DNA from 2 places in the Jeotgalibaca sp. A127 genome. Region 2 is predicted to be linked to the other one. Evidence: a T-box and tRNA genes for the amino acid it is inferred to sense, from the RefSeq annotation. Region 2 holds a T-box; the other holds one or more tRNA genes.

Region 1 (3,136 bases), on a different contig from region 2:
AAGGTTTAAATCATAGTAATTCATGCGGTCCACACCGATACGTTTCGCTTGGCGTTCATAAAGTTTTTGCGCCACCGGAACGACATCGTTCAACACGTTTTCACGGTACGTTTGGACCATTTCGCGGTTGTAGTCATAACGCTCCATGCGGATGTAGCCCAGTTCGACGAAATCTTTGAAGCCAAGTTTTTTCGCGATTTTGTCGCGTAATTTCACCAGTTGGTCGTAAATGTCATCGAATTTTTCTTCGTTTTCCTGGAAAAATTTGAAATATGCTTCTGATGCCGCTTTACGAATGTGGCGGTCAGTTGATTGTTGGTAAGGTCCCAATCCGGAAAGGTTCAGGATTTTACCATCAAATTCGATTTGTGCGCTTGCGACTAATTTGTCATAGGCACTCGCCAATTCATTTTCTTTTTGTAAGAGTTCTATTACTTCTGGACTGAATGCTTTTAGTTTGTATTCAGCCATCTTGAAGTATTGCTTTGGAAGAACTTGTTCCAATTCTTCTCGGTATGGAGTATCAAGGATTGCTTGATAGTATTGGGTGTTAATTTCCGAATACAAAGGAATATACTCATCCCAATATTCTTGTTCCCCTTGGTAAAATGCATCTTTTGTGTTGATGGAATGGCGGATATAGGCCAATTGACCAAACTTATCCGCTTCATTCAACAGATTCGTCATAGTCATGACTGCTGCCACCGCTTCATCTGCATCGGGTGCTTCTTTTAATTTTTCAATCGCTGCTGTTGCTTCAGCTTTATAAACCTCATAATCAGGACGTTCATATTTGTACTCAGAAAATTTCAAATTCAAATAAAGTCACCTACTTTTCTTTAGTTAGGATAATTATACCACTGTGAGGTAAAAATAAACCTCGAAACTTAAATGAATTCGTGGTTTTTGAAGTTTGGAATGGCGATAAAGTGACTCACTGGGATGGAAGTCACTTTAAAATCGTTTAAAGTGATTTACTCGGTAGTTTTACCTGACTAAGTCACTTTGTTTAAATTTAAAATGACTTAGTCACCAAAAACAGCGACTAAGTCATTTTAAAGGGATTATTATTTACGGAGACTAGGGGATTTGAACCCCTGCACGCCTTCCGACGCCTAACGCATTTCGAGTGCGTCCTCTTCAGCCTCTTGAGTAAGTCTCCACTGCATATCATATCACGATTTTTGCAAAAAATTAATAGAAAAAATCACAAAACTTTCCTCAATAAAGCTGAAACTTCCACTCTTCACCATGATAGTAAAATTCACTTAAACTGTCATCTTCGAAAACTTCCAGCATTGCTGCAAAATCCGGGGCGAGTGAATGACTCATGATTTCCTGGCGTTCGATCCAAAAAACTTCGCCTTCATCGGAACTTTGCAACTCTCCTTCGAAAACCGATGCTTTGAAAAATAAAACCACGTAGCGGGCATCTTTGCTATCCTGGAATTGCTTGATGCCGCACAATACCGGATCAAAAATCGTCAACCCTGTTTCTTCTTTGACCTCGCGAATCACCGAGGCAACGAACGATTCGTTCTTCTCGACTTTCCCTCCTGGGAATGTCAGTCCAGGCCAGTCCACTTTCTTCCGGTCCTGCACCAAGAGCCGCCCTCGTCCATCCTGAATCATACACATATTGGTAAACACTGCTGCTTCGCTTTTTGACATTGTCCCACTCCTACTGTCATTCGTCTTTTCTGATATAATCACTGTAACCATTAAAGGAGGCCATGACAACCATGATTCCTAAAAACCAGCTCTTCGAAGAGGCGTTCCAAATGTTTCTGACGGCAGCGCCAGTGTCACTGAAGTCCGTTCCTTTTTTCCGCAAACTGAAAAACGAGCGGAAGCTGAAACAGTATGCCACTAAACTACAATCGGATCTGAATTCAACTGATGACCGGGAAGAGATAAAAATGATTGTAACAACTTTTCTTTTGAAATTAGATGAAGAGAAACTTCTATTCGAGCGCCCTTTCCTGAAATATTTCCTGGAAAAGGGCTATTTGGACGTTGCTGAACAATTTATGAATCAAGCCGCCGAAATGGATGGCAAACTGAAAACCTGGGAAGTTTATCAAGCCATGCGTAATGTCTGGATTATGAATAGTTTGCAGTTATATTGGGATTTGCCACTCGAACTGACCTCACCTGTTTATGCCTATAGCATGCTCTACCCTTATACGGACAACTATCTAGATAATCCGGATATTTCCCTGGAGGAGAAAAAGGAATTCAATGAACATATCAGCCGTGCTTTAAGGGGCGAACCAACCTATCCCGATCGCCTTACAGAATTGTTCGCCATGATTGAAGGTCATTTCCCACGGGAACAGTTTCCGGAAGTGTTCGAAAGTATTGCGTTTATCCATGAGGCTCAAATTGCCAGCCTTCACCAACATGGTACGCTTAAAAAAGAGGAAATCCTTCGTCTCAGTTTCATGAAAGGTGGCGCATCGGTATTGGCTGATGCTTTCTTGGTCAAAGGAACCCTCACGAAAGAGGAAATGCGCTTTGCTTTTGAGTATGGGGCATTCCTGCAACTGCTTGATGATCTACAGGACATAGATGAAGACAAAAAAGACGGCCACTTCACTCTCTTCAGTGCCAAAGAAGGCTTACTGGATGAGGAAGTCCGTCAATTGCTCAAATTTATTTATGCCACCAATGCCCCTCTTGAACGCAACCAAATGAAGGACGTGATTCGGACATGTACAATCATGATGGTGATGGAGGCTGTCAGTCGCAGTCCGGAGCGCATTTCACGCACTCTGTATAAAAAGCTTGAAGCCGCTTCTCCTGTACGGTTATCTTTTTACAAGGAAATGATGGGTTTCTTTGAGACCATCACTACTAACACGGACCTTGATGCTGCTATTGAAACGTTTAGATAATTTCCCATTTGAACGAAACAGAATCCTGGACGTTGATATCTTCGGGTTCGATTTCGGGTGCAGCGACTTCCATCATGATGCGGCTGTCGCGTTTGTAGGAAGTTTCAGAATGGAAATATATATCATGCCAGCTATAGTCGATTTGTATTAATTCTCCCAGTTTCGCGCCGGCTGCACGTGCCAATATTTCAGCTTTGTGGTGCGCATTTTCGGTCGCATTAATCAGGAGTTGTTCGCTA
Region 2 (3,136 bases):
CCGTATAACCTGAAATGACAGATTCAATTCCTGGTAAAGTATCAAACGGTTTTACCATACACCAGAAGCATCCACCAGCAAACGTTGCTTTTTCAAATGCCATCGTTTAAACTCCCCTTTCTTTTGGGGTTATTTTAACATATATAGAAGAATTATTTATTCCCTAATGCATTTTCCTTCGTAATCTTAGTGATACCACCCATATATGGAACCAAAACTTCTGGAATTGTTATTGACCCATCTTCATTTTGATAATTTTCCAAAATAGCCGTTACTGTACGTCCCACTGCTACACCTGAACCATTTAATGTATTTGCGTATTCCACTTTACCGGTTTCTTCATTCCGGTAACGAATCATCGCACGGCGCGCTTGGAAATCTTCCGTATTTGAACAAGAACTGATTTCACGGTATGTGTCTTGTGCTGGGACCCAAACTTCAACGTCGTATGTTTTTGCCGCTGAGAAGCCCATGTCTCCTGTACATAAAACAATGGTACGGTGCGGTAGACCTAAATTACGCAAAACAGCTTCTGCATTATCGGTCATTTTTTCTAACTCTTCATATGATTCGCTTGGTTTACTGAATTTAACCATTTCAACTTTGTGGAATTGGTGCATACGGATCAAGCCACGTGTATCACGGCCTGCACTTCCTGCTTCAGAACGGAAAGACGGACTCATCGCCGTAAAATAGACTGGTAAGTCTGCCTCGTCCAGAATTTCATCGCGGTAATAGTTTGTTAAGGGTACTTCAGCTGTCGGAATCAAAGTAAAGTTGCGTTCATCCGTCAATTGGAAAACATCTTCCTTGAATTTAGGGAATTGACCTGTCCCAAACATTGAAGCTTCATTTGCGATATAGGGAGGAATCACTTCTGTATACCCGTGTTCACCCGTATGTAAATCCAACATATAATTGTAACAAGCACGTTCCAAACGCGCACCCAAGCCTTTGTAGAAAACAAAACGAGAACCTGTTACTTTAGCAGCACGTTCAAAGTCCAGAATTCCTAGAGCTTCTGCAACTTCGTAGTGGGCTTTCGGTTCAAAATCAAAACGGCGTGGTTCGCCCCATTTACGTATTTCCACATTATCTTCTTCATCCGCTCCGACCGGCACAGATGCATGCGCCACATTTGGCAAACGAAAGGCAATATAGTTAATTTTTTCTTCAATGGCAGCCAAATCTGCATCCATTTGCTTGATTTGGTCACCCACTTCTTTCATTTGAGCAATTTTATCATCTGCATTTTCTTTATTGCGTTTCAAAGTTGCGATTTCTTGGGATACTTGATTGCGGACCTGTTTCAAATTCTCCGCTTCAACAATTTTCCCTCTGCGTTCCTCATCCAGTTGTTTCAACTCCGTTAAAACTTCGGCTGTAACACCACGAGCAGCCAGTTTCTCTGCCATTTCATCATAATTTTCACGAATTCTCTTAATATCTAACATCTTTTTCTCCTCCTAATCATATAAAAAAAGCCATTCCGCCCCAATAGATAACAATCTATTGGGACGAAATGACTTGTCATTCGCGGTACCACCCAGTTTCGGACACACGTATGCATCCGCACTTTAGACGATAACGGGGGACCCGAAACAATTTAAGCAATTGATTTGTTTTCATTGTTTGCTTCATGCGTGGATTCAATAAAGGCATCTATCGGTTTTCACCCACCACCGACTCTCTAAAAGACTACCATTATTTACTATTCACATGCCTAGCTTTTTCTTTGTTTTAATTATCATCATTTTACTTGATTAACAGCCATTTCGTCAACTTAGTTAAAGAAACCACCGATAAAATCAGTTACTGTATTCCATCCTTGAGAAGCAGTGCTCGCTATCCAGCGCCATGCCAATACGAAAACATTCGCTTTTTCGACTGTGCGCTCAACTGCTACAGCTGCTTCATTTTGCGAACCATCCAAGTAACCCAGATCATCACCTTCAATTGAAAGAGTAACATTTCCGACTGTCGTTCCCTTCTCAATCGGTGCTTCTACCTGGCCATCTTCGTTCAACAAATCAGGATTCAAGGACATTTCTGTTTCAACTTTAAGTTCTTCATCTGTATTCGGTGTCACAACAAAGACATCTTCACTGTAAACCAACCCTACTTCTTCTTCTTTACCTTTTGCAATTGCCAATGGTTCTTCAGTTTTTACTGCATCCCCTTTTGCTGCAATTTGGACTTTTTCAAAATTATCAAATGCAAAATCCATCAAACGTGAAGTTTCTCCGAAACGGACAGAATTGTCTTCCGCACCAATCACGACTGTAATGACGCGTCTATCTTCTTCAACTGCAGTTCCTGCAAAAGAAGCGCCAGAAGCATCGGTTGTTCCTGTCTTCAAACCATCAACGCCAGTGTGTGCGTATGGTTGGTTTGGCAACATCAAGTTATAAGTCATCATGTGGATTTCGTCTCCGGAACCCTCCATGAAAATTTTATCCTCAATTTTAGCTGTTTCCAAGATTTCTGGATAGTCATCCAACAAATGATCGGCCACAGTGGCAATGCCACGTGCTGTCATTTTATTTTCTTCATCAACAGGGGCACCTGGGTAAAGGTTTCCTAACTCATCTGCATAGTGGTTAGGCAAACCCGTTGTATTAAAAAGAGAGTAGCCTGTAATTCCCCATTCATCCAATTTCGCTTTCATCATGTCAACAAAAGCATGTTCAGTTCCGCCAATCAATTCTGCTACAGCAATTGTTGCGCCATTCGCTGAATAAATGACCATTGCTTCATATAGGTCTTTAACAGTATAAGTAAAATCTTCGCGTAAAGGAACATTAGATAGTTCATAGTTTTGACTGATGGCTACGGCATACTCACTGACTGGAACAGGTGTGTCCCATGAAATGGTGCCGGCTTCCACAGCCTCATGCACTAAATATAGAGGAATCATTTTTGTCATTGAAGCGATATAAAGGGATTCATCCCCGTTTTGATCTAATAGAATTTTATTTGTTTCATTATCAATTACGAAAGCTGCCTCAGCAGAAACTTTAATTGGTTCTACAGCTGCTGATGCTTCTGGAACTGCTACAAGGGTACTGGCTAATACAGTTCCAGATAAGAGGCCGATTGTCCATTTATTATATTTAATCATTCTTCTACTCCATTC

Evidence for each region. The T-box of region 2 lies ahead of serS (serine--tRNA ligase). A T-box ahead of a tRNA ligase gene usually reads a tRNA of that ligase, here a tRNA-Ser.
Region 1: it encodes a tRNA-Ser, which carries the amino acid that the T-box ahead of serS (serine--tRNA ligase) is inferred to sense. The anticodon was not compared.

Annotation. Positions count from the first base shown of each region.
Region 1 covers NZ_JBQPRC010000013.1:37,573-40,708, reverse strand. The annotation lists gene ACTVAI_RS10625 (M3 family oligoendopeptidase) at 1-813, opposite strand, end outside; tRNA gene ACTVAI_RS10620 (tRNA-Ser) at 1,075-1,162, opposite strand; gene ACTVAI_RS10615 (8-oxo-dGTP diphosphatase) at 1,222-1,671, opposite strand; gene ACTVAI_RS10610 (hypothetical protein) at 1,743-2,897, shown strand; gene ACTVAI_RS10605 (SIMPL domain-containing protein) at 2,890-3,136, opposite strand, start outside.
Region 2 covers NZ_JBQPRC010000009.1:83,485-86,620, reverse strand. The annotation lists gene msrA (peptide-methionine (S)-S-oxide reductase MsrA) at 1-103, opposite strand, end outside; gene serS (serine--tRNA ligase) at 153-1,454, opposite strand; T-box leader at 1,511-1,733, opposite strand; gene ACTVAI_RS09460 (serine hydrolase) at 1,784-3,121, opposite strand.